One region of the Variovorax sp. W2I14 genome, then DNA from elsewhere that is predicted to be linked to it. Evidence: riboswitches for the same ligand, from Rfam matches in the RefSeq annotation. Region 1 holds a riboswitch; the other holds the start of a gene.

What was found. Region 1 has a riboswitch for glycine ahead of gcvT (glycine cleavage system aminomethyltransferase GcvT). Riboswitches for the same ligand answer to the same signal wherever they lie in the genome.
Region 2: another riboswitch for glycine. It lies ahead of QF040_RS29040 (D-amino acid dehydrogenase); the one in region 1 lies ahead of gcvT (glycine cleavage system aminomethyltransferase GcvT).

The regions. Positions count from the first base shown of each region.
Region 1 is NZ_JBNDJX010000001.1:526,581-542,154, forward strand. It holds gene gcvP (aminomethyl-transferring glycine dehydrogenase) at 1-1,221, opposite strand, end outside; gene gcvH (glycine cleavage system protein GcvH) at 1,271-1,642, opposite strand; gene gcvT (glycine cleavage system aminomethyltransferase GcvT) at 1,705-2,877, opposite strand; glycine riboswitch at 2,925-3,032, opposite strand; glycine riboswitch at 3,053-3,127, opposite strand; gene QF040_RS02530 (hypothetical protein) at 3,309-3,737, shown strand; gene QF040_RS02535 (hypothetical protein) at 3,996-4,544, opposite strand; gene QF040_RS02540 (YybH family protein) at 4,662-5,183, opposite strand; gene QF040_RS02545 (TRAP transporter large permease) at 5,260-6,552, opposite strand; gene QF040_RS02550 (TRAP transporter small permease) at 6,564-7,076, opposite strand; gene QF040_RS02555 (TRAP transporter substrate-binding protein) at 7,240-8,214, opposite strand; gene QF040_RS02560 (electron transfer flavoprotein-ubiquinone oxidoreductase) at 8,386-10,083, opposite strand; gene QF040_RS02565 (SDR family oxidoreductase) at 10,190-10,972, shown strand; gene QF040_RS02570 (DMT family transporter) at 11,050-11,874, shown strand; gene QF040_RS02575 (acyl-CoA thioesterase) at 11,871-12,293, shown strand; gene QF040_RS02580 (M949_RS01915 family surface polysaccharide biosynthesis protein) at 12,301-13,026, shown strand; gene QF040_RS02585 (sensor histidine kinase) at 13,023-14,378, opposite strand; gene QF040_RS02590 (winged helix-turn-helix domain-containing protein) at 14,375-15,049, opposite strand; gene QF040_RS02595 (phosphatase PAP2 family protein) at 15,195-15,574, shown strand, end outside.
Region 2 is NZ_JBNDJX010000001.1:6,218,714-6,234,287, forward strand. It holds gene QF040_RS29030 (PhaM family polyhydroxyalkanoate granule multifunctional regulatory protein) at 1-110, shown strand, start outside; gene QF040_RS29035 (FIST signal transduction protein) at 156-1,433, shown strand; gene QF040_RS29040 (D-amino acid dehydrogenase) at 1,444-2,745, opposite strand; glycine riboswitch at 2,836-2,953, opposite strand; glycine riboswitch at 2,987-3,077, opposite strand; gene rfbB (dTDP-glucose 4,6-dehydratase) at 3,193-4,263, shown strand; gene rfbD (dTDP-4-dehydrorhamnose reductase) at 4,260-5,150, shown strand; gene rfbA (glucose-1-phosphate thymidylyltransferase RfbA) at 5,190-6,086, shown strand; gene rfbC (dTDP-4-dehydrorhamnose 3,5-epimerase) at 6,083-6,634, shown strand; gene rfbG (CDP-glucose 4,6-dehydratase) at 6,631-7,770, shown strand; gene QF040_RS29070 (NAD-dependent epimerase/dehydratase family protein) at 7,767-8,594, shown strand; gene QF040_RS29075 (glycosyltransferase family 2 protein) at 8,591-9,394, shown strand; gene QF040_RS29080 (hypothetical protein) at 9,339-9,572, shown strand; gene rfbF (glucose-1-phosphate cytidylyltransferase) at 9,588-10,361, shown strand; gene QF040_RS29090 (GtrA family protein) at 10,358-10,750, shown strand; gene QF040_RS29095 (hypothetical protein) at 10,800-12,992, shown strand; gene QF040_RS29100 (GDP-mannose 4,6-dehydratase) at 13,009-13,875, opposite strand; gene gmd (GDP-mannose 4,6-dehydratase) at 13,872-14,909, opposite strand; gene QF040_RS29110 (glycosyltransferase) at 14,981-15,574, opposite strand, start outside.

The DNA of each region.
Region 1 (15,574 bases):
CGGCGTGTCGTCGCCGGTGCGGATCGTGAGCGAATCGAAGGCGAATTCATTGACCGGCGCGCGGCCCATCTGCGTGAGGCCTTGCGCAAGGATGGCGGTGAGCGCCGCCACGCGCTGCGCGATGCGGACGAGGCCATCGGGTCCGTGGTACACGGCGTACATGCTGGCCACGACGGCCGGCAGCACCTGCGCGGTGCAGATGTTGGAAGTGGCCTTCTCGCGGCGGATGTGCTGCTCGCGCGTCTGCAGCGCGAGGCGGTACGCGGGCTGGCCGTGCGTGTCGACGCTCACGCCGACCAGGCGGCCCGGCAGCGAGCGCTTGAACGAATCGCGGCAGGCGAGGTAAGCGGCGTGCGGACCGCCGTTGCACAGCGGCATGCCGAAGCGCTGCGTGGTGCCGCAGACGATGTCGGCATCCCATTCGCCGGGGGGCGCGAGCAGCGTGAGCGCCAGCAGGTCGGCGGCCACGCAGAACGCGGCGTCGCATTGGTGGGCATGGCCCGCGAGCGGGCGCAGGTCGTGCACATGGCCGGTGGTGGCGGGGTACTGCGCGAGCACGCCGAAGAACTCGCAGCTCGCCATCAGGTGCGGCAGCGTCTCGGAAACGGTGCTGACCTTGACCTCGATGCCCAGCGGCGCGGCGCGCGTCCTGATGACTTCGATGGTCTGCGGATGGCAGTCGCCAGAGACCAGGAACACGTTGCTCTTGCTTTTCACGCTGCGCTTGGCGAGCGTCATCGCCTCGGCCGCGGCCGTGGCTTCGTCGAGCATCGACGCGTTGGCGATGGCAATGCCCGTGAGGTCGCACACCATCGTCTGGAAGTTGAGCAGGGCTTCCATGCGGCCCTGCGAAATCTCGGCCTGGTAGGGCGTGTAGGCGGTGTACCAGGCGGGGTTCTCCAGCACGTTGCGCAAGATCACGCCCGGCGTGTGCGTGCCGTAGTAGCCCTGGCCGATGAAGCTCTTGAACACCTTGTTCTTCGACGCCATCGCCTTCAGCTCGGCCAGCGCCTCGGCCTCGGTCACCGGGGCCGGCAGGCGCATCGGCTTCGCACGACGGATGGCCGCGGGCACGATGCCGTCGATGAGCTCCGCCCGCGTTTCCGAGCCGATCACCGGCAGCATGCGCGCCTCGTCCGCCGCATCGATGCCGATGTGGCGGGCGAGAAATTCTTCGGCGTTCTCTAGTTCTTGCAAAGAGGGAAGGGCGGGAATCGGCATGGCGGTGAAGGCTCGAGGAGAAGAAGAAAAGGCGGGGGAACGCGGGGGATCAGGATTCGGCGGCGAACTTGTCGTAGGTGGCGGCGTCGAGCAGGGCGTCGAGCTGCGCGGGCTCGCTCAGCTTGACCTTGAAGAACCAGCCGCTGGCCAGCGGGTCGCTGTTGGCGAGCGACGGGTCGGCGCGCAGCGCTTCGTTCACTTCGGTGATCTCGCCCGAGACGGGCATGAACACATCGGCCGCGGCCTTCACCGATTCGACGACGCCGGCGACTTCGCCCTGCGCGAAGGTCTTGCCGACTTCGGGCAGGTCGACGAACACGACATCGCCCAGCGCGTCCTGCGCATGCACGGTGATGCCGACGGTGACGGCGCCGCCTTCGGCCGAGACCCACTCGTGGTCCTTGGTGTACTTGATGCTCATGGGAAAACTCCTCGTGGAAAAAATTGAATCGGGATGCAGAGCCTAGCCGCGGTCAGCCGCGATCAGCCTCGGTAGTAGCGGGTCGGCACAAAGGGCATGGTCGAGACTTCCATCGGCACCGGCTTGCCGCGCACGATGGCCTGCACGCGCGTGCCGGGCTCGGAGAACGCCGTGGCCACGTAGCCCATCGCGATGCAGCGGTCGGCCGTCGGGCCGAGCAGGCCGCTGGTGACGATGCCGATGTCCTGGCCTTCGAAGGATTGCAGCAGCGTGCCGTCGCGCACCGGAATGCGCTCCAGCGCGACGAGGCCGACGCGCTTGCGTTTGAGGGTGTCGTGGTCGGTGTGGCCTGCGGCGCCGACGGTCGCGGCTGCGAGTTGGGCGAGGATCTTTGCCGCGCCCGGGAAACCGCCTTCGCGCGCACCGCCCGCACGGCGCACCTTCTGCATTGCCCAGTTGAGCGACGCCTCGACGGGCGTGGTGGTGGTGTCGATGTCGTTGCCGTAGAGGCAAAGGCCCGCTTCGAGCCGCAGCGAGTTGCGGGCGCCGAGGCCGATGGGCTTGACCTCGGGCTGGGCCAGCAGCAGGCGGGCGAGGGCGTCGGCGTCCTTGCCGGCCACGGAAATCTCGAAACCGTCTTCGCCCGTGTAGCCGCTGCGCGTGACGAAGGCGGGGATGCCGCCGATCTGCACCGCACCGCCCGTCATGAACACGAAACGCTGGATGCCGGGTGACAGGCGCGCCAGCGTGGCCGCGGCCTGCGGGCCCTGCAGCGCGAGCAACGCGTGGTCGGGCAGGGGCTGCACCTCGCAGCGCGCGCCGATCTTCTGCTGGATGTGCGCGATGTCCGCCACCTTGCAGGCGCCGTTCACGATCACGAAGATCGAGCCGTGGCCTTCGTTGAAGAACATCAGGTCGTCGAGGATGCCGCCGTCGTCGTTCAGCAAGAGGCCGTAGCGCTGTTTGCCGGCGGGCAGGTCGATCACGTCGACGGGCATCAGGGTTTCGAAGGCGGCCGCTGCGTCGGGGCCGACGAGGCGCAGCTGGCCCATGTGGGAAATGTCGAACAGGCCGGCCGCATCGCGCGTGTGCTTGTGCTCGGCCATGAGGCCGGCCGGGTACTGGACCGGCATCGAATAGCCCGCGAAGGGCACCATGCGGGCGCCGAGCTCCACGTGCAGGTCGTACAGCGGCGTCTTGAGAAGTTGGGTATCGGGAGCGGAAGAAGCAGCCACGGGGCACTCCAAAGGGGCAGTCGAAATCCATGGCTGCAATGCCACGGGCCACCCCTGCTGTCCGCTTTACCTGAGAGATTCGCCCCACGATCGGGGTTTGCTCCTTCGGTGGGCCGGTGCACATGGTGCGATGGCCTCTCTCCAGCAAGGAAACGCCGGTGTGAACCGGCGCCTTGTCAGTCCTTTTGCCTGAGCGTTCGGGGATCCCCTGCGCCTTCGGCGGCCCCGTCGTGCGGGGCTCTCTCCTGACCCCGCCGAGTGTAGTGGACGAATCGCACGACTTCGAAACTCAACGGCGTCGGCGCGGGATTCTGGGCATCGGCGTGGAGCAGCAGAACCGCACCAAGGCTTGGATAAATCCGTCTGGTTGGCCTCTTCTTTTGGCACTAGCATATTGGGCACACCAACACACCCCCAAAGGAACGCAAAGAATGACAGATGCCAGGAATATGAGCTTCGCGGATATCCAGAAGCGCATCCAGGAAATGGACGATGAACGGGCCCAACTGGAGCTGGCATTGCAGGCCAAGCGTGGAGAAGAATTGAAGGTGCTGGCCGATGCCTATGCGAAGAAGCTCGAGGCAGCCGGTTTCAGCATCCCGGAGGGCAAGGCCGCGCTGGACCCTTACGACAAATCGGGAGCAAAACGCACGCGTTCACCCAATGGCAGCCAGGCATCGGAAGCCAAGGCCTATGTGAAGGGCACCGTGTACAAGGATCCCAATTCCAGCGCGACCTGGACTGGGGGAACAAAGGGCCGCCAACCGCCGTGGCTCATTGCCGCGCTCGAAGGCGCGCCGGACAAGGTCAAGGCTTATGAAAAGCTCGCTATAGGCGGCGACTTGGTCAATAACGGTTGATGCGATTCAGGGCCAGGTTTTGCAGCCTCACGCCGGCGATTGCCGGAATCGTCGAGGCGGTTCAGCATTTTTCAAAAATGATCTGAATGGAAATGCAAAAGCGGTGGACATTGCCGCGTCGAATTCAATACGCCGAACCGAATTGGAATTGGCGCCCTGGCCTTGGATATGCGGAATCAAATGAGCGAGGCCAATGTCTCGAACAATGACCGATACCGCGAGATATTCACGACTGCCTGAAATGGGTCACGGTGGACTTCAATGCACCACTTCCGCGGGCGGCAGCAGCCGCTCGATGCGCTCCCGCAGCGATTCGGCCCGCTCGGCGCCGGCCGTCTTCTCGATTTCACTGAGCATGAGCGCGGCAATGGTCAGCATCGCCTCGCGGTCGCGGGCCTCGCGCAGGGCGTCGCGCATCTGCAGGGCGAACTTGGGGTCGCGCCGCACGAACATGCGCTCGCAGATGTCGAACAAAAACATCCGCGTGGTGGCCAGTGAGCGCTTGCCGTCGAAGGTGTCGGCCGAGGTGGCGATGCGGATCGGGTCGGCCGCGGGCACCGGCATCGGGGTTGGTACAGCCGCAGCCGCCGCAGCAGCGGCCACCGCCTGCGCATCCTGCAGATAGCCCTTGCTCACCAGCGCCTGGATCGCCTGCTCCGCCTCGGTGCGGTTCGCGAACAGCGGGCTGAAGTCGGTCAGCGAGCGCCGGCCGTCGGCCATCAGCAGCAGGGCGCGTTCACGCTGGTTGAGCGTGCGCTGCCCGCCCTGGAGTTCGTCGCGTGCCTTGTCGGTCTTGGTGGGAAACATGGCGGCCACAGCTTTCGAAGATCGAAGGCTGCAGCATCGTTGCGAGCGGTGACATCTTCATGAACCTGTTCGGCTTACAGGGAGATCACCGCCGCCGCGCCGTCGGACGCTCAAGTCTTAGGCGCCGGTGCTTTCCTTGCGGATCAGCCACTTGTCGCCCACGCGCTGCAGTTCCAGCGTCTTGCGGTCGGTGCTCTTGAGCTTGTCGGCGCTGTAGACCTGCTTGAAGCGCGCGCTGGCGGTCTGGCCGTTGACGCTGATGACGAGGTCGTCGACGGTCACGCTGATCTTCGACTTGTTCGAAATGCGGGTGCGCCGCTCGGCTTCCCACTGCTTCTTGTCCTGCTTCCTGGCCGGTGTGAAGTCAGGGGTGTAGGCGGCGAGGTAGCGGTCCACGTCGCGTGCGGACCAGGCGTCGGCCCAGGCGCGCACGGCGGTTTCGATTTCGGCGATGCCCGCGCTGGGCGCTTGCGCGGGAGCGGCCGCTGGCGCAGCCGGCGCCGGGGTTGCCGCTGCAGCGGCCGTAGCCGATGCGGCAGGTGCTGGTGGTTTTGCCGCCGGGGTGGCGGCGGGCGTGGCAGCCAGTGCGGCCGTGGACAGCAGCCCTGCGGCGAGCAGGCAGGTGGCGAGTCGGTTCATGGGCGGTTCCCTCGGTTGTCGGTTGTTGGCGTGGCGCCGATTCTGGCAGCGAACCGCTGCAGAGGCAGCGGCGCCGCTACTTGAACCCGAGCGCCCGCGGCAGCCAGGTGCTGAGCGCCGGCACGAAGGTCAGGATCATCAGCACCGCGCCATGCGCCCAGAGGAACGGCACCAGCTCCTTCACCAGCGCCGACATCGGCACCTTCGACACGTTGCAGGTCACGAACAAGAGCCCGCCCACCGGCGGCGTGATCATCCCGAGCGTGAGGTTGAAGATCACGATCATCGCGAAATGCACCGGGTCCACGCCCAGCTTGATCGCCACGGGCGCGAGGATCGGCGCCAGCACCATCACGCCCGGCAGCGGTTCGATGAAGATGCCGAACAGCAGCAGGAACACGTTGACGATGATGAGGAACATCCACGGCGAGAGGTTCATGCTGATGAGCCATTCGGCCATCTGCTGCGGAATGCCCTCGATGGTCAGCACCCATGCGAACGAGGCCGACAGGCCGATGATGATCAGCACCGAGGCCGACAGCAGGGCGGAGCGCGAAAGGATGTCGGGCAGCATCTTCCACTCGAGCGTGCGGTAGATGAACTTGCCGCACACCAGCGCATAGAACACCGCCACCACCGAGGCTTCGGTCGGCGTGAACCAGCCCGCGCGCATGCCGCCGAGGATCACCACCGGCAAGAGGATCGCGGGTATCGCCTTCCAGGTCGTGATGAGAATTTCGCGCAGCGGCGGCGTTTGCCCGTCGCCCTTGTAGTTGCGCTTCTTCGATACATAGAAGTTCACGATGCACATCGCCACCGCGATCAGGATGCCCGGCAGGATGCCGGCCGCGAACAGCGTGCCGACCGAGACCGTCTCGTCCTGCAGCGCGTAGATGATCATGATGATCGAGGGCGGAATGATCGGCCCGACGATGGCCGTGGAGGCAGTGAGCGCCGCCGCATACGAGCGGTCGTAGCCGGCCTTGTCCATCATCTTGATGAGCATCGACCCCGGCCCCGCCGCATCGGCCAGCGCCGAGCCCGAGATGCCCGAGAAGAAGGTGAGCGACACCACGTTGGTGTAGCCCAGGCCCCCGCGCCGGTGGCCGACGAACTGGCCCGCGAAACGCAGCAGCACCTCGGTGAGCGAGCCGCCGCTCATGAGCTCGGCCGCCAGGATGAAGAACGGCACGGCCATCAGCGGAAAGCTGTCGATGCCGGTGAAGGTTTCCTTCAGCAGCACCATCAGCGGATAGTTCTCCGCGAGGATGAGCGTGGTGACGGTCGAGAGGCCGAGCGCAAAGGCCACGGGCACGCCGATGGCCAGGAAAATGCAGGCCGAGACGATGAGAACGATGCTGGCATCCATGGTCGTTCTCCTTACAGCGACGCCGAGGCGTTGGCATCGAAGTGCGCATCGGACGCGAACTCACGATTCATCACGTAGCCCCGCACCACCAGCAGCCAGTGCACGATCAGCAGGATGCCGCCGAACAGCATCGCGCTGTAGATGTAGGCGAATGGAATCTGCGTCACGGCCGTGAGCTGGAACATCGTGCGCTGCATGTAGAGCCACCCGTACCAGACCATGAAGCCGAAGAAGGCGAACAGCAGCGCGGCGACGAAGGCGCGCACCGCGATGGCGCCCGCGCGCGGCAGCGCATCCTGCAGGTTCTCCACCGCAATGTGGCCGCCGTAGCGCAGCACCGGCCCGGCGCCGAGGAATGTGAGCCAGATCATCATGTGGCGCGACACCTCTTCGGCCCACTCGAGCGAATTGCTGGTGGTGTAGCGCATCACGACGTTGGTGAAGATGATGACCGACATGGCGGCCAGCAGAAGGATCAGCGCCCAGCGGTTGGCGGCGAGAAAGTAGCGCTCGAAGGCTTGCACGTTGTTGTTCTCGGTTCTAGCGGAAAGCAAAGCAAAAAACCGTTCGAGCCAAGACAAACAACCGTTCGGGCTGAGCTTGTCGAAGCCCTGCGCGGCGCTTCGACAGGCTCAGCGTGAACGGTGGGGGATTCAGCGTGAACGGTTGGGGTCTGGCGCGCGAGGCTTACTGGACGTCCGTGATCTTCTTGATGTTGTCGGCGCCGAACTCCTTGGCGTAGCCCGCATAGGCCGGCTTCAGGGCTTCGCGGAAGGCGGCTCCGTCGACGGTCTTGGTGACCTTCATGCCGTCTTTCTCGAGCTGGGCAATGCCGTTGTTCTCGTCGTCGTTGACCTTCTTGCGCTGGGCCACGGAAGCCTTTCTGGCCGCGTCGACGAAGACTTTCTTGTCGGCATCAGAGAGCTTGTTCCACACCTTCGGCGAGAGCAGCAGCAAGGCGGGCGAGTACACGTGTCCCGTGAGCGACAGGTGCTTTTGCACCTGCGAGAACTTGGACGCGAGGATCACCGGAATCGGGTTCTCCTGCCCATCGACCGTGCCCTGCTGCAGCGCGCCGAAGAGTTCGGGGAAGGCCATCGGCGTCGGCAGGATGCCGAAGGTGCGGTAGCCGTCCATGTGCACCTTGTTTTCCATCGTGCGCATCTTCAGGCCCGCGGCATCGGTGGGCTTGACGATGTCCCGCTTGCTGTTCGTCATGTGGCGAAAGCCGTTCTCCGTCCAGGCCAGCGCGATGATGCCCTTGCTCGGGAACTTGGTGAGGATGTCCTGGCCGATCGGGCCGTCCATCACCTTGCGCGCATGGTCGTAGTCGCGAAAGAGGAAGGGGATGTCGACGATCTTGACCTCGGGCACGAAGTTGCCCACGGGGCCGGTCGAGGTGTTCACCAGATCCTGCGTGCCCAGCTGGATCGCCTCGATCTGCTCGCGCTCGCCGCCCAGCGCCGAGTTGGCGAAATGCTGGCACTTGAAGCGGCCTTGCGTGCCCTTCTCGACCTCGTCGCAGAACACCGTGGACCCGACGCCGTAGTGCGACTCCTTGGACGTCGCATAGCCGATCTTCAGCACCGTCGGTTGTTGTGCGAGGGCGGATGTGCCCAGGGCGAGCGAAAGGCAGGCGGCGGCAATGTGGCCGAGTTTCATGGTGTCTCCGGGGGGAATGTGGTCAGGGGTCAGGAATGCGTCAGGCGCATTCGACTATGCCGCAAGCGAGGGCTTGCGCATGTCGGGAGTTTCACGGACGCACACCCCGCCAGAAACAGAAAAGCCCTCCGAAGAGGGCTCCCTGAAAAGCACCCAAAGAGGCTAGGCGTCTTACATGCCCACGTAGTTCGGCCCGCCGCCGCCTTCGGGCGTGACCCACACGATGTTCTGCGTCGGGTCCTTGATGTCGCAGGTCTTGCAGTGCACGCAGTTCTGCGCGTTGATCTGCAGACGCTGCTTGCCGTCTTCGGTGCCGACGAACTCGTAGACGCCGGCCGGGCAGTAGCGGCTCTCGGGGCCGGCGAACTTCTCGAGGTTGATGTTGACCGGCACCGTCGCATCCTTGAGCGTCAGGTGGGCCGGCTGCTGCTCTTCATGGTTGGTGTTGCTGATGAACACGCTGGAGAGCCGGTCGAAGGTGAGCTTGCCGTCCGGCTTCGGATACACGATGGGCTTGCACTCGGCCGCGGGCTTCAGGTACAGGTGGTCGGGCTTGGTGCGGCGCAGGGTCCAGGGGATGTTGCCCTTCAGCAGCCATTGCTCGATGCCGTTCATGAGTGTGGCGACGCCCAGGCCCTTCTTGAACCAGGCCTTGAAGTTGCGCGCCTTCTTCAGCTCCGTGTAGAGCCAGCTCTTCTCGAACGCGGCCGGATAGGCCGTGAGTTCGTCGTGCTGGCGGCCGGCCTGCACCGCGTCAAAGGCGGCTTCGGCGCACAGCATGCCGGTCTTGATGGCCGCGTGGCTGCCCTTGATGCGGCTCACGTTCAGGTAGCCGGCTTCGCAGCCGACCAGCGCGCCGCCCGGGAACACCGTCTTGGGCAGCGACTGCAGGCCGCCGGCGGTGATGGCGCGCGCGCCGTAGCCGATGCGCTTGGCCGGCTTGATGCCCTTGGCCTCGTCGCCTTCCAGGTACCAGCGCACATTGGGGTGCAGCTTCCAGCGCTGCATTTCCTCGAAGGGGCTGAGGTACGGGTTGCTGTAGTCGAGACCCGTGATGAAGCCCATCGTGACCTTGTTGTCCTCCATGTGATAGAGGAAGGCACCGCCGTAGGTGTCGCTCTTCATCGGCCAGCCGGCCGTGTGCAGCACGAAGCCGGGCTGATGGCGCTTGGGGTCGATTTCCCACACTTCCTTCACGCCCAGGCCGTAGGTCTGCGGGTCCTTTCCTTCGTCGAGCTTGAACTTGGCGATGAGCTGGCGGCCCAGGTGGCCGCGCGCGCCTTCGGCAAACACCGTGTACTTGCCCAGGAGCTCCATGCCGAGCTGGAAGTTCTCGGTCGGCTCGCCGTCCTTGCCGACGCCCATGTTGCCGGTGGCCACGCCGCGCACCGAGCCGTTCTCGTTGTAGAGCACCTCGGCGGCCGGGAAACCGGGGAAGATTTCGACGCCCAGGTTCTCGGCCTGTTGCGCCAGCCACTTGGTGAAGGCACCCAGGCTGATGATGTAGTTGCCGTGGTTCTGGAAGCAGGCCGGCAGGAAGGCATTGGGGGTGCGCAGGCCCGACTTCTCACCGAGGAACACCATCGCGTCGTCGGTGACGGGCTGGTTCAGCGGGGCGCCCAATTGCTTCCAGTCGGGCAGCAGTTCGTTGAGCGCGCGCGGGTCCATGATGGCGCCCGAAAGGATGTGCGCGCCGGGCTCGGAGCCCTTCTCGAGCACCACGACCGAAATCTCTTTTTCGTGCTGGGCGGCCAGCTGCTTCAGGCGGATCGCGGTCGAGAGGCCCGCCGGGCCGCCACCGACCACGACCACGTCGTATTCCATGGCTTCGCGAGGGCCGAACTGGGCAAGGATTTCGTCGTGGGTCATGTGGGTCTGGTCGATAATGTTTTGAGGCTCGGACGCTACGAGGGCGCGAAACATTTTAGGGGGAGCGCAACCCGTCACCTCCGCGACTCACCAGGACCTGTTTTCCATGGCTTACAGCATCGATCTCTCGGGCCGCGTGGCCTTCGTCACCGGCGCCTCCAGCGGCCTCGGCGCCCAGTTCGCAAAAACGCTGGCGCGTGCCGGCGCCGCGGTCGTCCTGGCCAGCCGCCGGGTCGAAAAACTCAAGGAACTGCGCGCCCGCATCGAAGGCGAGGGCGGCGACGCCCACGTGGTCGAACTCGACGTGACCGACCACGGCAGCATCAAGGCCGCCGTCGCGCGTGCCGAGACCGAGGTCGGCCCGATCGACATCCTGGTCAACAACTCCGGCGTGAACGTTCGCCAGCGGCTGCAGGACGTGACGCCCGACGACTACGACTTCATCTTCGACACCAACCTCAAGGGTGCCTTCTTCGTCGCGCAGGAAGTCGGCAAGCGCATGCTGGCGCGCGCCGACGGATCGGCGCCCGGCACCTACATCGGCGGGCGCATCATCAACATCGCCTCGGTGTCCGCGCTCAAGTCGGTGGCCAACATCGGCGCCTACGGCATGAGCAAGGCCGCGCTGGTGCAGATGACCAAGGCCATGGCGCTCGAGTGGGGCCGCTTCGGCATCAACGTGAACGCGCTGTGCCCGGGCTACATCGCCACCGAACTCAACGAAGCGCTCTGGGCCACCGAGGCCGGCGCCAAACTGGTCAGCATCCTGCCGCGCAAGCGCGTGGGCAAGGCCGAAGACCTCGACGGCCTGATCGTGCTGCTGGCCAGTGGCCAGAGCCATTTCGTGAACGGCGCCGTCATCGCGGCCGACGACGGGTTCGCGGTCTGACTCCGAGGGCTTGGATCGGCATTGCTGCCGGGCTGGGCGCTGGCGCGCTCTGGGGCCTGGTGTTCGTGGCGCCGCGGATGGTGGGGCACTTCGGCATGGTCGACATCACCGCAGCGCGCTTCGCGGTGTTTGGTGCTGTGTCGGCGTTGGCAGTGTTCGCGCGGCCGGCGGCTGTACGCTGGCCCAACGGGCGGCAGGCGCTCGCGGCGCTCGGGCTCAGCGTGCTGGGCTTCAGCGGCTACTACTTGCTGCTGGCCTTCGGCATCGTGGCGGCCGGCACCGAGGTGCCCAGCCTCATCATCGGCACGATTCCCGTCTGGATGATGCTGCTCGGCCGGCCCGCGGGACTGCGCATGCGCGCGCTACTGCCGGGCCTCGTGCTCACGGGTGCGGGCATCGCGCTGATGATCTGGGGCGCTTGGTCGACGCAGCATCGCGAGGGTGGGGTGCGCTTCGGCTGGGGTATTGCGCTGGCCCTCGGCGCGATGGTGAGCTGGACGATCTACGGCCTCCTCAACGCGAAATGGCTGCAGCGCCACACCGAACTCAACGCGACCGACTGGGCCAACTGGCTCGGCATCTCGACAGGCCTTGGGGCCTTGCTGCTGTGGCTGGTGGCGGGAAGCGACATGGCCACGCTGAAGGCGCAGCCCGACGGCATGCTCTTCGTCTGGATCGCATTGGCGGGCGGCTTCGGTTCGTCGTGGCTCGCGACCATCCTCTGGAACATCGCCAGCCAGCGCCTCTCTGCGAGCCTGTGCGGCCAACTGATCGTGAGCGAGACGCTGTTCGCCTTGCTCTATTCCTTCGTCTGGGACGGCCGCTGGCCGCAGGCCACCGAGTGGGTGGCGGCGCTGCTGTTCGTGCTGGGCATCCTCGCATCCATCAAGGCGCACCGATGAGAATCGAAATCCCCGAAAAGAAGAAGCTCGTGTATGAAATGTCCATCCCCATCCGCTGGGGCGACATGGACGCCATGGGCCACCTGAACAACGGCACTTACTTCCGCTATCTCGAAACCGCGCGCATCGACTGGATGCGCTCGATCGGCTTCGAGCCCGAGCCCGGCGGCGAAGGCATGGTGATCGTCAATGCCTTCTGCAACTTCTACCGGCAGATCGAATACCCGGGCAACGTGCTGCTGAAGATGTACGTGAGCGACCCGGGCCGCACCACCTTCGAGAGCTGGGGCACGATGGCGCGCGAAGAGGCGCCCGATGTGATCTGCGCGGCGGGCGGGGCGACGACGATCTGGGTGGATTTTCCGAAGCAGAAGGCGTTGGCGTTGCCGGAGTGGCTGCGCGAAATCGTTAGTGAGTAAGCGTGCGATGAAACACAAGGTACTGGCGCTTGCCGCGTGCGCACTGCTCGCCGCGAGCCATGCCCATGCCCATGCCCATGCCCATGCCCATGCCCAGGCCCAGGCCCAGGCCGAAAAGAACGCATGCCCTGCCGACGCGCCGTTCCTGAGCGCCGATGCAGTGAAGAAAGCCAGCGTCGAACTGCCGGTGTTCAAGCGCTATTGCTATACCGACAAGTCCGGCAGCTATGCGCTGGTGCTCGCCGAGAAGCAGGACCTGCCGTTCACGAAGGAGACGCTGTCCTCCACCATCCAGGCCACGCTCTTCAAGGTGGGAAGCGATGGCGCATTGACGCGGCAATGGTCGATCCGCGACTTCGCGGGCAAGGACGACGCCGGCATCAACTTCAGGTCGAAGCTCTCGGAGTTTGCAGATATCGATGCCGACGGGCTGATCGATCCCATCCTGGTCTATCGCTTCTTTGCACCGATCGGTGGGAACAGTTTCGACACCGATGATTTCTCGGGTGCCATCAAGATCGTTGCGTTCCACCAGGGCCGCAAGGTGGTGATCCACGCCATCACCGGCGACCTGGACGGCGACCGAAGCACCAGGGCCAACGCCGAGTTCTTCGCCTTGCCGAAGGCTGTGCGCGAGCACCTGGTCAAGAAGATGGCGCGCATGTACGAGGCTGGACAGTTCGGCTTCGACAACGGCAATGACTTTGTGCCGAAGAAGGCGAAAGCGCGCTAGGCAGGCCGCAACACGATCCGCGCCTCGAACCCTTGCGCTGCCCCCACCGGCGGCGACGCCAACTCCAGCTTCGCGTTGTGCTTCTCCACGATCGTGCCCACGATCGACAGCCCCAGTCCGTAGCCCGCGCGGTCCGAGCCGTGCCGCACGTGGCGCTGCTGCAGCGTCTTCAACTGCGCTGCGTTCACACCGGCGCCGAAGTCCCTCACCACCAGCGTGCACGGTGCCGCCACTTCGATCACCACGCGCCCGCCGCCGCCGTAGCGCAGTGCGTTCTCGACCAGGTTGCGCAGCGCGATCGCGAGTGCATCGACATCGCCGAACGCCACCGGTGCCGCGCTGTCGGGCACCTTGAGCTTCAGGCGCTCGTTGTTCAGCGGGTCTTGCCAGAACTCCTGCGCCACGGTGCCCGCGAGCTGGACCAGGTCGACCCGCGCGCGCGTGAGCGACGCACCCGATTCCGCGCGCGAGAGCTGCAGCAGCTTCTCGGTGCGGTGGCTCAGCATCTGCAGCGCCTGGAGCGCGCCCTGCACGTCTTCGCGTTTCAGGTCGTGGTCGAGCGCGGTCTGCAGCCGCAGGCGCGCGGCAGCCAGCGGCGTGCGCAGCTCGTGGGCCGCGTTGGCGGCGAGCGCGCGCTCCACGTCGAGCGATTGCGCGAGGCGCTCCAGCAGGCTGTTGACGTGGTCGCCCACCGAGCGCAGCTCCTGCGGCAACCCCGGCAGCGTGATCGGCCGCAGGTCGGTGCCGCTGCGCTTTTCGATCTCGCCGGCGAGTTGCTGCAGCACGCGCAGCTCGGTGCGCGCCACGTTGCGCAGCACCAGCGCCAGCAGCGGCAGCACCGCGCCGAGCGGAATGATCAGGCCGAACAGCGTGCGGTTGAGCGCGTGGCGGCGCTCGTCGAGCGGGTCGGCCACCTGGAAGTAGAGGCCGAGCGTCGGATGGCGCACGGTGTAGATGCGCCAGGTCGGGTTGTTGGCAAAACCAGGGGCGAGCGGCACATCGAAGGTGTCGATGGGCGTCTCGGCCGAACGCAGCAGCACGTGCTCGTGGATGTCGACCACCTGGTACATCACCGCGTCTTCGGCGAACAGCTGCTTGGGCGCGACCAGCGGCGTGGCGGGCAGTGCCTCGCCCCTGTGCTGCAGCTTGTCGAGTTCCTGCACGGCCATGTCGAACATGCGGTGCGACACCTCGACCAGCTCGTTGTCGAAGTTGTGGTTGATCTCGCGGTCCACATACCAGACCACGGCCAGCACGCACAAGAGCCACACGCCGCCGACCCACAGGATGAGGGTGCGCGTGAGGCGCCCGGCCAGCGAGTCGCGACCGTTTGTGATCAAGCCGGCGCTCATTCCTCGTCGTCCGCCGAGAACGACAGCCGGTAGCCGAGGCCGCGCAGCGTCTGGATGTGGCTCTTGCCGAGCTTGCGGCGCAGGCGGCTGATGAAGACCTCGAGCGTGTTGCTGTCGGCCTCGTCGCCGAAGCCGTAGAGCGCGTCGGCGAGGTTCTCGCGCGTGTGGATGCGCTCGGGGCGCGTGGCCATCACGCGCAGCAGGGCCCATTCCTTTTGCGTGAGTACGACGGGGGTGCCGTCCTTGCGCACGCGGTCGTGGGCCAGGTCGATCTCCAGCGTGCCGAAGTGCAGAACGGGCGATGTGTTGGCGCTGCGCCGGCGTTCGACGGCGCGCAGCCGTGCCAGCAGTTCGGCGGGGTCGTAAGGCTTGATGAGGTAGTCGTCGGCGCCCGCGTCGAGCCCGCGGATGCGGTCGGTGACCTGGTCGCGGGCCGTGAGCACGATGACGATGGGGGGCTCGCGCAGCGCGCGCACCTGCGGCAGCAGCGAGAGGCCGTCGCCATCGCCCAGGTGCAGGTCGAGCAGCACCGCCGCGTACTGCACCGAGAGCAGGGCGCCGCGTGCCTCGGCGAGGCTGGGCGCCACGTCGACGACGAAAGCCTTGGCCAGCAGATAGCTGCACACGGCGTCTGCCAAGGAAGTGTCATCTTCGACAAGCAATATGCGCACGCGGTGTGTCTCTGAAAAAACACGAAGTCTATCGCCGCAGGGCGGTCGAGGGGGGCCGCGTCAGCATTCGTTCAGGTCGCTTCAGACTGGGTTCATTTCGCGAACGTAGGCTCGCGCCAGTTTTTGTCGAGGCCTGGTTCTTTCAATGACACGTACCGCGAATCTCCGTCTCGGAGCCCTGACCTTGCTCGCACTGGCCTTGCTGATGATCTGGGATGCCTCCCACGGCGACCTGCTGCTGGCGCGCATGGCCGGCACGCCCATGGGCTTTCCGTGGCGCGAGAACCCCTTCCTGGTCCATGTGATGCACGAGGGCGCCAGAAACCTGAGCTGGCTGCTGGTGATCGGCCTGTTCGTGGCCATCCGCTGGCCGCTGGGCATCCTGCGGAAGCTTCCCACGCGCGACCGGGTGCAGTTGGCGGTGACCGTGCTGGCCTCGGTGCTGGCCGTCAGTGCCATCAAGCATTTCAGCGACACCAGCTGCCCCTGGGACCTGAATGAGTTCGGCGGCGTCGCGCACTACGT
Region 2 (15,574 bases), 5.7 Mb from region 1:
AGCCCGCGGCCAAGACCGCGACGAGAACCGCGGCCAAGAAGGCGGCAACGCCCGCCGCGAAGAAAAAGACGTCGGCCGCCGCGCGCAAGCGAACCACCGGCCGCCGCTGACGTCCCGCACATTCCACTTTTGAAGAGAACGGGTTGGCACGCATCATGAAGTTGTTTTCTACGGGTCATGCCACCCATCCGCAATGGCGCATGGCCGCCGGCCTCGTGCTGGCCCAGTTGCGCGCGCAGATGGCTCTGCCCGAATACGCGTCGTCCCCGACGCTCGGGCTGCTCTACATCACCGACCACTACGCGTCCGAGGCGCAGGACATCCTCGATCACCTGAGCGCCGAGTTGCCCGAGGTGACCGACTGGTCGGGCACCGTCGGCATCGGCGTCTCGGCCAACAACGCCGAATACTTCGACGAGCCTGGCATGAGCCTCATGCTCTGCGCGCTGCCGAGCGACCAGTACCGCGTGTTCTCGGGCGTGGCGCCGCTGAGCAATTCGGAAATGAGCGGGTTCGAGGCGCACACCGCGCTCGTCCACGCCGACCCCGCGACGCCGGACCTCACCGAGCTGATCGGCGAAATGGCCGGCCGCGTCGACACCGGCTACCTCTTCGGCGGACTCTCGTCAGGCCGTGGCGGCGCGCTGCAGTTCGCGGTGGGCGGCAACGGCAACATCCGCGGGCATGGCGCGGCCGGCGGCGTGTTCTCGGGCGGCCTGTCGGGCGTGGTGTTCGGCGAAGGCGTACGGGTGGTGTCGCGCGTTACCCAAGGCTGCCAGCCGCTGCGATCGGGCGTGCGCGAGCGCGAGATCACCGAGGCCGACGGCAACCTCCTGCTGAAGCTCGACGGCGAGCCCGCGCTCGACGTGCTGCTGGCCGACCTGCAGGTCTCGCTCGAGCGGCCGCAGGAGGCCATCGATGCGGTGCGCAACACGCTGGTCGGCCTGGCCGACGCGGGCAGCGACGGCGTGCGCCGCACCGGCGACCTGGGCGCCGACGTGCTGGTGCGCCACATCATCGGCCTGGACCCGACGCGCCGCGGCATCGCGATCGCCGACACGGCCGAGGCCGGCATGCGGCTGACCTTCTGCCGCCGCAATGCGCAGGCTGCGCGGGCCGACCTGATGCGCATCTGCGCGGAGATCCGCGAAGAGCTGGAGCCGGAAGAACAGACGCTGGCCACCGCCCGCGCCGTTGCTGCCGGCGAAGCCGAAGCGGCGCCGCACCCCGCGCGCCGCATCGCAGGCGCGGTGTACGTGAGTTGCTCCGGGCGCGGCGGGCCGCACTTCGGCGCGCCCGGTGCCGAGCTGCAGATCGTGCGCCACGCGCTGGGCGACGTGCCGCTGGTCGGCTTCTTCGCCGCGGGCGAGATCGCCCGGCATCACCTGTATGGCTACACCGGCGTGTTGACGGTGTTCACCAGCAAGGATTGACGGCGCGCGGTCAGGCCGGCTGCAGCACGCGCGGCGCCGGTGCCGGCATGCCGGTGAACGCAAAGTCCACCTCGGGCGCAAGCCCGCTCACGATCCGCGCGATCGACTTGCCCGATCCGCACGCATGCGTCCAGCCGAGCGTGCCGTGGCCCGTGTTCAGGTACAGGTTCGGCAGCTTCGTCTTGCCGATCATCGGCACGTTGCTCGGCGTCGCGGGGCGCAGGCCTGTCCAGAACTGGGCCTCCGTGGTGTCGCCGGCACCGGGGAACAGCTCTTCGACGCGCCGCACGATGGCTTCGCAGCGCACGCGATTCAGGTCGCGGTCGTAGCCGTTGAGCTCGGCCGTGCCGGCGATGCGCAAGCGGTCGCCCGATTCAGACGTGTAGCGCGAGAACACGAGCTTGAATTCGTCGTCGGTCAGCGAGACCTGGTGCGCCTTCGATGCGTCCTTGACGGGCAGCGTCACCGAATAGCCCTTGGCCGGGTAGATCGGCAGGCGGATGCCCAGCGGCGCCGCATACAACGGGCTCAATGAACCCATCGCCAGCACGAAGGCATCGCCGCGGATGCGCTGGAAGCGGCCTTCGCTGTCGGTCGCCTCGACGTGGTCGATGCTGCCGCCGGCTTCGCGCAGCGCGGTCACCGTGTGGCTCATGAGGAACTTCACGCCGGCCGCGGCCGCGAGGCCGACCAGCTCGCGCGCGAAGCGGTTGGCGTCGCCGGATTCATCCTCGGCCGTGTAGGTGGCGCCGGCCAGTTGGGGTCGGATGTGGGCGAGGGCGGGCTCGATCTTCACGGCCTCGTCGGCCGAGATCACCAGCCGTTCGCAGCCTAGGGCACGCATCTGCTCGGCGGGCTTGAGTGCGCCGTCGAACTCCTTCTGTGTCGTATAGAAATGCAGGATGCCCTGGGTGCGCTGGTCGTAGCTCAGGCCCGTGTCTCGGCGCAGTTGCTGCAGCGTGTCGCGGCTGTAGGTGCCCAGGCGCACGATCTGCTCGATGTTGTGCTTCGTGCGCGCCGGCGTGCATTCGCGCAGGAACTGCAGGCCCCAGAGCCACTGGCGCATGTCGGCTCGGATGCGAAAGAGCAGCGGGGCGTCTTCCTTGCCGAGCCACTGCAGCACCTTGAGCGGTGCGCTGGGGTTGGCCCAGGGTTCGGCGTGGCTGACGGATATTTGCCCGCCGTTGGCGAAGCTGGTTTCGGCGGCCGGGGTGGCCTGCCGGTCGATGACGGTCACTTCGTGGCCGAGTTGCTGGAGGTAATAAGCCGAAGTCACGCCGAGCAGGCCGGCGCCAAGAACGATCACGCGCATTGCAAGTACCTTTGAGGTGCAGCGCTTGAATGGCGGGCGTGGTGTGCTATTCAATCAATAGCAAGCAACCGGACGTCCGCCGTCCAAGTTGCCGCTCCCCCTGTCCTCGATACCTGAGAGATTCACCTGTTGCGCCTTGCAGCAGGTTTGCTCCTTCGGTGCATCGCGACACCTTTGCGGGGTGCGATGGCTCTCCAGACGGCGTTTGATTTGATGCAGTACTGACCCCTTGCCGAAATTACAAAGAACTTCGTTGGGCCGACCTGAGCGTTTATGGGAGTTTGCGCCTTCGGTAGGGCCACCGGGGTGGCCCGCTCTCCTGCAGTGGGGGCGATTGTAGGTGGGCCCCGCGGATGCGCCAACCCTGGATTTCGGCCCTGTGGGCCGGTGGGATAATCGCCCGTTCATTCGCCAGAGGGCGATCGTTCGACAACAACAGGGGACCCCATGATCCTGGTAACCGGCGGCGCAGGCTTCATTGGCGCCAATTTCGTACTCGACTGGATCGCGCAGAGCGATGAGCCGGTCGTGAACCTCGACAAACTGACCTACGCGGGCAACCTCGAGACACTCGCGTCCCTCAAGGACAACCCGAAGCACATCTTCGTCCAGGGCGACATCGGCGACAGCGCGCTGCTCGACCGCCTCCTGGCCGAGCACAAGCCCCGCGCCGTCGTGAACTTCGCCGCCGAATCGCACGTCGACCGCTCGATCCACGGCCCCGAAGACTTCGTGCAGACCAACGTGCTCGGCACCTTCCGCCTGCTCGAATCCGTGCGCGGTTTCTGGAATGCGCTGCCGGCCGACCAGAAGGCTGCCTTCCGCTTCCTGCATGTGTCGACCGACGAGGTCTACGGCTCGCTCTCCAAGACCGACCCGGCCTTCACCGAAGAAAACAAGTACGAGCCCAACAGCCCCTACTCGGCCAGCAAGGCCGCCAGCGACCACCTCGTGCGCGCCTGGCATCACACCTACGGCCTGCCGGTGGTCACGACCAACTGCTCGAACAACTACGGGCCGTTCCATTTCCCCGAGAAGCTCATCCCTCTCATGATCGTCAACGCACTGGCCGGCAAGCCGCTGCCCGTGTACGGCGACGGCATGCAGGTGCGCGACTGGCTCTACGTGAAGGACCACTGCAGCGCCATCCGCCGCGTGCTCGAAGCCGGCAAGCTCGGCGAGACTTACAACGTGGGCGGCTGGAACGAGAAGCCCAACATCGAGATCGTCAACACCGTCTGTGCGCTGCTCGACGAACTGAGCCCCAAGGCCGACGGCAAGCCGTACAAGGAACAGATCACCTACGTGACCGACCGCCCGGGCCACGACCGCCGCTACGCCATCGACGCGCGCAAGCTCGAGCGCGAGCTCGGCTGGAAGCCCGCCGAAACCTTCGACAGCGGCATCCGCAAGACGGTCGAGTGGTACCTCGCGAACGGCGAGTGGGTGCGCAACGTGCAAAGCGGCGCCTACCGCGAATGGGTCGAGAAGCAATACGACGCGAAGGCGGCGGCATGAAGCTGCTGCTGCTGGGCAAGGGCGGACAGGTCGGCTGGGAGCTGCAGCGCAGCCTCGCGCCCCTGGGCGAACTGGTGGCACTCGACTTCGACAGCACCGATTTCAACGCCGACTTCGGCCGTCCCGAGCAACTGGCCGAGACGGTGCTGAAGGTGCGGCCCGACGTCATCGTCAACGCCGCAGCGCACACCGCGGTCGACAAGGCCGAGAGCGAACCCGAGTTCGCGCGCAAGCTCAACGCCACCTCGCCCGGTGTCGTGGCCGAAGCCGCGCAGCAGATCGGCGCGCTGATGGTTCACTACTCGACCGATTACGTCTTCGACGGCAGCGGCAGCAAGCCCTGGAAGGAAGACGATGCGACCGGTCCGCTCAGCATCTACGGCAGCACCAAGCTCGAAGGCGAGCAACTGGTGGCAAAGCACTGCGCGAAGCACCTGATCTTTCGCACGAGCTGGGTGTATGCGGCACGCGGCGGCAACTTTGCCAAGACCATGCTGCGCATCGCCAAGGAGCGCGACAAGCTCACGGTCATCGACGACCAGTTCGGCGCGCCCACCGGCGCCGAGCTGCTGGCCGACATCACCGCGCACGCCATTCGCGCGACGCTGCAGGACCCGTCCAAGGCCGGGCTCTATCACGCGGTGGCCGGTGGCGTGACCACGTGGCATGGCTATGCGCGCTTCGTGATCGAGCAGGCAAAGGCGGCGGGTGTCGAACTCAAGGCCGGCCCCGAGGCGGTCGAGCCCGTGCCCACCACCGCATTCCCGACGCCGGCCAGGCGGCCGCACAACTCGCGCCTGGACACCACCAAGCTGCAATCGACCTTCGGCCTCGTTCTGCCCGAGTGGCAGTCCGGCGTCGCCCGCATGTTGCGCGAAACCTTCTGACATCCGTCGAGCAAGACAAGAGACACGAACGAACATCCCATGACCCAAACGACGCAACGCAAAGGCATCATCCTCGCCGGTGGCTCGGGCACCCGCCTGCATCCCGCGACGCTCGCCATGAGCAAGCAACTGCTGCCGGTGTACGACAAGCCGATGATCTATTACCCGCTCAGCACGCTGATGCTGGGCGGCATGCGCGACATCTTGATCATCAGCACGCCGCAGGACACGCCGCGTTTTCAGCAGTTGCTGGGCGATGGCAGCCAGTGGGGCATGAACCTGGAGTACGCGGTGCAGCCGAGCCCGGATGGGTTGGCGCAGGCGTTCCTGATCGGTGAAGAGTTCGTGGGTAATTCGCCGAGTGCGCTGGTGCTGGGGGACAACATCTTCTATGGCCATGACCTCGTGCACTTGCTTGCCGACGCCGATGCGAAGCCATCCGGCGCAACCGTGTTCGCGTATCACGTGCAGGATCCTGAACGCTATGGTGTGGTGGCGTTCGATGCGAATGGTAAGGCCAGCAGCATCGAGGAAAAGCCGCTGAAGCCCAAGAGCAGCTATGCGGTGACGGGGCTGTATTTCTACGACAACCAAGTCGTCGACATCGCCAAGGCGGTGAAGCCAAGCGCGCGCGGCGAACTTGAAATCACCGCGGTCAACCAGGCGTACCTCGACCTCGATCGGCTGAACGTGCAGATCATGCAGCGCGGCTATGCGTGGCTCGATACAGGCACGCACGACAGCCTGCTCGAAGCGGGGCAGTTCATCGCCACGCTGGAGCATCGGCAGGGGCTGAAGATCGCGTGTCCTGAAGAGATTGCGTGGCGCAATGGCTTCATCTCGACCGAGCAACTCGAAAAGCTTGCGGCGCCGCTGGAAAAGAGCGGCTACGGCAAATACCTCAAGCACCTGCTGAGCGATGAGGTGCGCTCGTGAAGGCCACGCCTACCTCGATTCCTGACGTGCTCGTGATCGAGCCCAAGGTGTTCGGCGATGCGCGGGGGTTCTTCTTCGAAAGCTTCAATGGCAAGGCCTTTGACGAGGCGGTGGGCAGGCATGTGGAATTCGTGCAGGACAACCACTCGCGATCGGCCAAGGGCGTCTTGCGTGGTCTCCACTATCAGCTGGAACAAACCCAAGGCAAGCTGGTGCGCGTCACGCGCGGCGCGGTGTTCGATGTGGCGGTGGACATCCGGCGCGCGTCGTCCACGTTCGGTAAATGGGTGGGTGTTGAACTCAGCGAGGACAATCACAAGCAGTTGTGGGTGCCCGAAGGCTTCGCCCATGGCTTTCTGGTGCTGAGCGAATCGGCGGATTTTCTATACAAGACCACCGACTACTACGCACCGGCGCACGAGCGTGCGATCCGTTGGGACGACGAGCGCCTCGGCATCCAATGGCCGGATGTGGGGGGGGCACCAACGCTCTCCGCCAAGGATCTTGCAGGTTTGCCAATGGACCTTGCGGAACTGTTCGAACGGTGACCGGCCCCACCTTTCGGAAAAAAATGAATGAGCTTGTTGATGGAAGCGAAGCAAAGATGATCGATTTGGCAGGTTTCGAGCAGGAACTGCGGGGGCGGAAGGTCTTCGTCACCGGGCACACGGGCTTCACTGGCGGATGGGCGTGCCTTTGGCTGCAATCCATCGGCGCTGTCGTCGAAGGCTATTCGCTGCCCGCGGAAACTACCCCGTCACTCTTCGCGGCCGCAGGCCTCGAAAAGGACGTGCAGGGCACGCTCGGGGACATTTGCGACTACGACCGGCTGCTGGCTGCAATGAAGGCCTTCGATCCCGAACTGGTACTGCACTTGGCGGCGCAGCCGCTCGTTCGGCGTTCATACCGGGAGCCGCTTCGGACTTTTCAGGTCAACGCTCAGGGCACGGCCCATGTGCTCGAGGCAGCCCGCGTTACCGGCGTGCGCGGCGTGGTCTGCGTGACCACCGACAAGGTGTACCGCAACAACGAGTGGCCTTGGCCTTATCGGGAAAACGATCCGCTCGGCGGCAAGGATCCTTACAGCGCATCTAAGGCTTCAGCCGAGATGGTGATTCAGAGCTATGCCGCGTCCTACCCGTTTACGGAGGGCAAGGGGCCGGCGATCGCGACGGCACGTGGCGGCAATATTGTCGGCGGCGGCGACTGGTCCGAAGACCGACTCATCCCCGACTTTGTGCGCAGCGTGGTCAACGCTACGCCGCTGACGCTGCGCTATCCGCAGGCCACTCGTCCCTGGCAACACGTGCTTGCGCTGGTGCACGGATATCTGCTGTTGATGTCGAAACTGGTCGGGTCGAAGCCGCAAGACGCCGCACGCGCGTGGAACCTGGGGCCGCAGGATCCGAGGCAGTACTCAGTGCGTGAGGTGCTGGAACTCATGAGCGACGAGTGGCAGCGTCCGCCGCTGGAGTTCATGGACAACCCGCTGCCCGAGGCGGGGGCTCTCGCGCTCGATAGTTCGATTGCCCGCAACCTGCTCGGCTGGGCGCCGGCCTGGGACACGCACCGCGTGGCGCGCGAAACGGCGGCCTGGTATCGCAAATACTACGAAGCGCCGCACTTGGCCAAGGACATCACGTTGGCGCAGATCGAGGCCTGGCGCGGAGACATCCGCGCATGATCTACATGATCGGTGGACGAGGCCGGTTAGGGCAGGCGATCCTTTCTTCGCGCGGTTCGCTGGAAACCATTTGCCTGGACCGCGCGGTCTACGAGGACTGGTGGCAGCCCGCGGCCGCAGGGGCGATCGAACGCTTCTTCGAAGCCGCGCCAGTCGGTTCGGTCGTGCTTGTCACTGCCGGGTTGCTGGATCCGACGCTTTCCGCCGCAGAACACCGCCGCGTCAACGTCGAGCTTCCGATGCGTGTGATCGACGGCGCATGCAGAGCCGGATTGCGCGTGGTGACCTTCGGCACGGTGATGGAGCGGCTGACCCGGCATCCCAATCCGTACGTGGCCAGCAAGGCGGAGCTCGGTGTTTTCGTCACGGATCGCGCCGCCGCGGGCGATGCGGTGCTGCACCTCCAAGTGCACACCTTGTATGGCGGCGGCGCACCCGCGCCTTTCATGTTCCTCGGGCAACTCTGCCAGGCGTTGCGCGATGGCCTTCCGTTCGAGATGTCGCCGGGCAGGCAACTGCGCGAGTACCATCACGTCGATGATGAAGCGACCGCGCTGCGCGCACTGTTGGAGACTGGCGTCACGGGCGTTCTGCCGTTGAGCCACGGTGCGCCAGTCACGTTGGCCGACCTGGCTCGCGGTGTGTTCGATGCCGTAGGGCGGCCGGAGTTGCTGCGCATCGGCGCACGTCCTGAACCGCCGGACGACAACTACGCAACGGTGCTGGCAAGAACCCCGCAGATCGAACAGATCGATTTCAGGGCCACCTTGCCGGGCGTGGCCGCTTATGTGCAGGCTCAACTGCCCGGATTGCAGCAAGCATGAACGGAGATATTCATTTGTCTGCAAAGCGACCGCTGGTGTCCATTGCCATTCCCGTGCTCAACGAAGCCGGCAACCTCGATGCGCTCTATGCACGCTTGGTGGCCCTGGGAGAGCGCATGGCGGATCGGTGCGATCTCGAATTTGTTTTCACAGACAACCATTCGGACGACCAGACCTGGTCGATGCTGACCCGGCTCGCCGAGCGAGATCCTCGCATTCGGGCGCTGAGGTTTTCGCGTAATTTCGGATTCCAGAGTTCGATTCTTGCCAACTATCTGCATGCGCGGGGAGATGCCGTCCTGCAAATCGACGCCGACCTGCAAGACCCGCCCGAGATGCTGGAGGAGTTCTTCGCGCTCTGGCAGCAGGGTTATCACGTGGTCTACGGTATCCGCCGTAAACGGCGCGAAGGCATGCTGATGAACCTGATCCGCAAATGCGGCTACTGGGTCATCGACCGGGTCAGCGAACACCCGATTCCACGCGATGCAGGCGACTTCCGATTGGTCGATCGTGCGGTGATCGAGGCCATTGCCAAGTCGCGCACGAGCAACCCCTACCTGCGCGGAATGATCGCCGGGATGGGATTCAACCAGACTGGCATCGCCTACGACCGCGATGCGCGCACGGTGGGCGAAAGCAAGTTCAACGTGATGCGCCTGATGCGTCTCGGACTGACGGCCGTGTTCAACCATTCGACCGTGCCCGCTGCGCATGGCTTCATTCCTGGGAGTGGTTATCCTCTTGGGTTGCCTGGCGGCATCGGTCTACTACGTCATCCTCCGCCTGCTGCAGCCTGACCTGCCGCGCGGATTCGTCAGCATCCAGCTGCTGATTCTTTTCGGCATCGGGCTCAATGCGTTCCTGCTGGGAATCATCGGCGAATACATCCTGCGGATCTATCGCGTGCTGCGCGCGGATCCGATCGCCATCGTTGAGCGCACGCTTAACATGCAACCGAACGATCTCAAGCTCTAGGGAACACACATTCATATGAAAGCAGTCATCCTCGCCGGCGGTCTCGGCACGCGCATCGCCGAAGAATCCGACACCAAGCCGAAGCCGATGGTCGAAGTCGGCGGCCGGCCGCTGCTGTGGCACATCATGAAGATGTATGCCAACCATGGAATCAAGGACTTCGTGGTCTGCCTGGGCTACAAGGGCTACGTGATCAAGGAATTCTTCTTCAACTATTACCGGCACATGTCGGACATGCGCATCGACCTGCGCAACGGCGATCACCAGATCCTGGACAGCCAAGCCGAAGACTGGCGCATCACGCTGGTCGATACCGGGGCCGACACCATGACGGGCGGACGTCTCAAGCGGGTTGCAAGATACCTCGACGACGAGACCTTCTGCCTGACTTATGGCGACGGCCTGTCGGACGTGAACATCGGCGCTGAAGTGGAATTCCACAAACGGCACGGCAAGCTCGCCACGGTGCTTGCGGTGCAGCCTCCGGGCCGCTTCGGTGTGCTGAATATCGATGCCGATCAGAAGGTCTCGAGCTTCGAAGAGAAGCCGAGCGACGAAATCGGCTGGATCAACGGTGGCTTCTTCGTCCTGGAGCCGAAGGTGATCGACTACGTTGCGGACGACACCACGTCCTGGGAACGTGCGCCGCTCATGAATATCGCAAAGGACGGCCAGCTCGCGGGTTTTCAGCATCACGGGTTCTGGCAACCTTGCGACACGTTGCGCGACAAGCGCGAACTCGAGGCGCTCTGGAACAGCGGCAAGGCGCCCTGGCGCACCTGGGAGTGAGGCAACTCCTCCGTTTTGCGGTGGTGGGTGTACTGAACACCGCCGTCGGCTATGCGGTGATCTTCGCTTGCATGTACTTGGTGGGCTGGGGAGCGGTTGTCAGCAACATCGCAGGCTATGCGGTGGGACTGGTTGTCTCGTACACCCTGAACCGTACTTTCACATTTCGCAGTGCAGCGGGAAAAAAACGTGAAATCGTTCGCTTTCTGTCAATCTTCATGGTGGCCTATCTGGCCAACATCGGTGTGTTGATGCTGCTTATCGACCATCTGGGTATGCACAAGGGGTGGGCGCAGCTCGCAGCCGGGGCGGTCTATACCAGCCTTTTCTATGTGTTGAGCAAGTACTACGTCTTCGTCGAAGCGCATTCGGAAGCCACCAGCCGTTGAAGACGGACCAAGTCGGCACGGCCGGCCACGAAATCAGGGATCCGACAGGATGACGGTAGAAAAAAACGGGCACTCACTCCTCAGACAGGCGGCCATCGTGTTGTTGCCTTCGCTGGCCATCGTGGCGGCGCTGTGGCTGCCTTTCGGTTTTTCAATGGGCGGGCTGGTGGAGGAATGGGACTTGCTGGGTCTCTTCACGGAACACGGGCCTTTCCTGATGGTGCATCTGGACGGGCCGCTGCCTGCCCACGCCATCAGGCCGTTCATGCCTCTGAGTTTCGCGCTCTCCTATCTTGCCGATCGCGATTCGTTCGATGCGTGGCATCTGCTCACCATTGCGTCGCTTCTGGCCAAGGGCGGTGCGACAACCTACCTCGTGAGTCGCGCAACCGGTTCGCGCGGATGGGGCATCGTGGCCGCTGCTCTCTTGCTTCTCTATCCCGCCGACACGATGCAGTTGTCGCTGCGCAGCATTCACATCAACGTTGCTATTGCGCTGCTGCTGACGGGTAGCGCGCTGCTCGTTTCCGCTTTCGGGGCGCGCAGTCCCGCACGGGCAGTGGCGGGCGCCGTTGTCGCCACGACTTTCTACGTCGTAAGCCTTGGCATCTATGAAGCCGGGCTCGTGCTCATCCTGTTGCCGCTGGCCGTACCTTTTGCGCGTTCGGGCTTGAGCCGCATCGTGCATTTCCGCCGACGCGAACTCGAGCTTGCGGCTATCTGGGCAGGTGGTGTTTGCCTGTATCTGGGATACGCGGCTTGGGCTTCGCACAAGGTAGCCAGCTATCAGTCACAGGTGACCGGCGGCGGGCAAGGACCGATCGCAACGGCAATTGCCGCGTTCCCGAAGCTGTTCACCACGGGGGCGGCACGGGCGCTCATCGGAGGCTGGATGGATGCATGGCGCATGCTTGCCGTCGAGTACACGAGCTATGTGTATTTCGGATGCGCAGTCCTGGGGATTGCAGCGGTCGCGTTGTTCGCCATTGCGCTGGGCCGCAGTCGTGTGTCAGACGAGCCGAGCGCTCTGCCTTCTTGGCGGATGCCTGCGCGCTTGTTGCTGGCTGGACTCGTGCTGATGCTGGCTGGTTATGCGCCATTTCTGACATCGCCCTATCACGTGGTTGTCAGCCAACGCACATTTCTATGGGCAACTCCCGGGGCTGCCATGGCCTGGGTGGGCGTGCTCTTGATGATTTGGCGACTTGCACGTGCGCCCGCGATTGCTGGCGCATGCCTGCTGCTCGCTCTCGGATTCGGTGCGCAGCTTTTCCAGTTTCACCACTATGTCGAGTTGACGCAGCGACAGCGCGCGGTGCTGCGCGGCATTGTCGAATCCTCCGACCTGCAGCCCGGCAAACCGGTCGTGGTGCTGGATGGCTCCAGCCAGATCGGCCACTCCTGGTTCTTTGTGAATGGCGACATGGTGCGCAATGCGCTCAGCTATCTCTACGGTCGTGCGGTAGGGCCCGTGGAGGTATGCCATGCGCCCGGCATGGAGTGGGTGCGGCCTGATCAGTTCGGCAGAAAGGGCCGATGCGCCGAGAGCGAAACCGGCTGGAGCTTTGACTTCCCCCATGCCGTCAGCGGGCCGGGATCGCCCACCTCGGTGGTGGAACCTTCGCGGCATTTCGCAAGCGGCGGCAACGTCACCGTCGTCGGCGTTCGTGCGGACGGCACATCCACGGCCTTGCCAGGGGCACAGGCGGAGCGCCGGCGGGCGCTTCAAACAGGCGACGATGTTGTGGCGCGGCGCTACCGGGGCGTGCTGGCGCCCCGCTCGTCCGAGCGGTTCGGCCCGATGTTCCGCGATGAGACCGTCGGCGCCAGCTACCGGTGGAGTTTTGGAGATTGGTGGAATCTGGATCTGCCGACGCGCGGTTCCGGCTGGCGCGAGGTGGAGTGGACGGTGAACGGCCTGGTGCAGCGCTCGGCAGCCTGGATGGTGAGTTCGACCGCGGACGTGCTTTTCGAACTCTCGCCGTCGGTGGGCAGCTACCGTGTGCGTGGCGCGTTCGTCCAGTTCGCCAGTGACGCGGTCCGCAACGGCATGAGCCTGCAAATGAATGGTCGTCCGCTGGTGATGCGCTGGGTTTCGGCCACCCAGTTCGAAGCCGATGTGCCTCCGGATGCATTGGTTTCCGGCTTCAATCGGCTCGGCTTCGTCACGCAGGTCGACGACAAGTACTTCGGGCTTGGCGGCCAACTCGACTGGTTCGACGTCGTACCCGCCTCCCGCTGAAGCCGACGCGCGGCGGCTAGGCCGGCGCTTGAACCAGCATGCTTTGTAGTGTTTCCTGCAAGGAGTGTGTCGCCAGCGGCATGCCGTGCATCGCCGCGACGCGGTTCAGCTTGTCGGGGCTCCCGCAGAGTCGATGGACCTCATTGGGCCGCACAAACCGCGGATCCACCTGGACCTTCATGTGGTGTCCGGTCAACCGCTCGAATGTGTCGATGACGAACTGCAAGGTGTAGGGCTGGCCGGAACACACGTTATAGGCCTCTCCCGGCGCGCCGTGCGCAAGCAGGAGGAGGTAGGCGTCGCACACCATCCGTATGTCATTGAACTCTCGCTCTACATGCAGGTTCCCGAGCGACACCGACGGCGCACGCGTCGCGAAATGCGCCGCGAGCTTGGGGATCACGAAGTTCGGATCCTGGCCCGGTCCGGTATAGTTGAAGGGCCGGGTGATGACCAAGTCCAGCCGGTCGGAATAGGTCCGCGCCATGTACTCCATGGCCAGCTTGCTCATCGCGTAGTGGTTGACAGGGGCGGGTGGCTGCGTCTCCAGCAAAGGCGATTGTTCGCTGTTGCCGTAGATGTTCGCACTGCTGGCCAACAGTACGCGCCGAGGTCTTTTCGGCAGTTGTGCCAAGGCATCGAGCAGGTTGGTAGTGCCAAGGACGTTCACCGCATAGAAAGCGCCTTCGTCCGCGTGGCCTACGAAACTGATGGCGGCCAGGTGGACCGCCGCGTCGGGTGCAACTTCCTGCACTTCCTGATGCAACGCTTGCCGGTCAGTGAGGTCGGCGCGTGAGGGAACGACCTCATGACCGGCGGCAGTGGCATGCTTGGCAAAGGGGCGGCCGGTAAAACCGTCCGCCCCCGTCAGGAGGATCTTCAAAACGAGAAGCCCTGGGTGTTCCGGCGCAGGTCTGCTTCGACCATCATCTGGCACAGCTGTTCAAGTGTCGTGCGGGGCTCCCAACCGAGCTTGGCCTTTGCCTTGGCGGGGTCCCCGATCAACAATTCGACTTCGGCCGGGCGATAGAACTTGGGGTTGATCCGCATCACCGTCTTGCCGGTGGACGTGTCCACAGCCAATTCCTGTTCGGCCGCACCCTTGAAGTCGACTTCGATACCTGCGCCCTTGAACGCCATGCGCACAAAGTCACGTACCGTTTCCGTGCGGTTGGTGGCCAGCACGAAAGTATCGGGCTCGTCAGCCTGGAGCATGCGCCACATGCCCTCTACGTATTCCTTGGCGAAACCCCAGTCGCGCTTGGCGTCGAGATTCCCAAGCTCCATGACGTCGAGTTGGCCCAACTTGATCTTGGCCACCGAATCGGTGATTTTGCGCGTGACGAACTCGCGGCCGCGAAGGGGGCTTTCGTGGTTGAACAGGATGCCGCTGCTGCCGAAGATGTCGTAGCTCTCGCGGTAGTTGACCGTCATCCAGTGCGCGTAAAGCTTCGCGACGCCATAGGGACTGCGCGGATAGAAAGGGGTGTCTTCGACTTGGGGGATGGCCTGCACCTTGCCGAACATTTCGGAGGTGGAGGCTTGATAGAAGCGAATCTTTGGATTGACCAGTCGAATGGCTTCGAGCAGGTGCAGCGCGCCGATGCCGGTGATTTGCGCCGTTGCCGCGGGCTGGTTGAAGCTGACGCCCACAAAGCTTTGCGCAGCAAGGTTGTAGATTTCATCGGGTGCGGCGTCGCGAACGAGGGTCAGCGAACTGCCGAGATCGGTCAGGTCATATTCGACCAAGTGCAGGTCTGGATTCTTCTGAATGCCCAGTTCCTCGATGCGCCAGAAATTGACCGAACTGGTTCGACGGTACGTTCCATAGACGACGTACCCTTTGCTCAAGAGCAGTTCGGCCAAATAGGCGCCGTCTTGGCCCGTGATGCCGGTGACGATAGCGCGTTTCTTCATAAAAATCCTTCCCGATAAACATTGGACCCGATGGCGGGTAAGTATTGTGCCGTGCGCGAGATCGAGGGGCGTCAGGGTGGCGCCTCAGAGTCCCACAAGGCCGCATCGACGAAGCGGCGGGCACTTTGCTGCCAATTGAGGTACTGGAGGCCTTCCGAGCGCACCAGCGTTCCCTCCTGGGCTTGGATGAGCCATTGCCGTACCGCGTCGGCAAGCGCAGGCGCACCCCCGCTGAAGTAGAGCGCGCAGTCGCCGCAGACCTCGCGAAATACCGGAAGGTCGCGTGTGATCAGGAACAGGCCGCGCTGCGCTCCTTCGATCAGGGGCAGGCCGAAGCCTTCCCCTTCCGAAGCCGTAATGAGGCAGGTCGACGCCGAGTAGACGAGTTCCAGGTACTCATCGCTGGCTTTTTCGAGCCAGATCAGGCGATCGCCCAACGCCGGGTGCTTGCGCATTCGCTGGCAAAATTCTTCGACCATCCAGCCCTGTTTGCCGACAATCACCAAGTTGATGTTGAGCCCCGAAGCCCAAAGCGCTTCGAACGCATCCAGCGCAAGGGCGTGGCCCTTGCGGGGTTCGACAGTGCCGACCATCAGAAAGCTGGTGCGCATCGCGATCTTGCGCATGATGTCCCCAGCGTCTGGCGGAAGCCCTTTGGAGGCAAC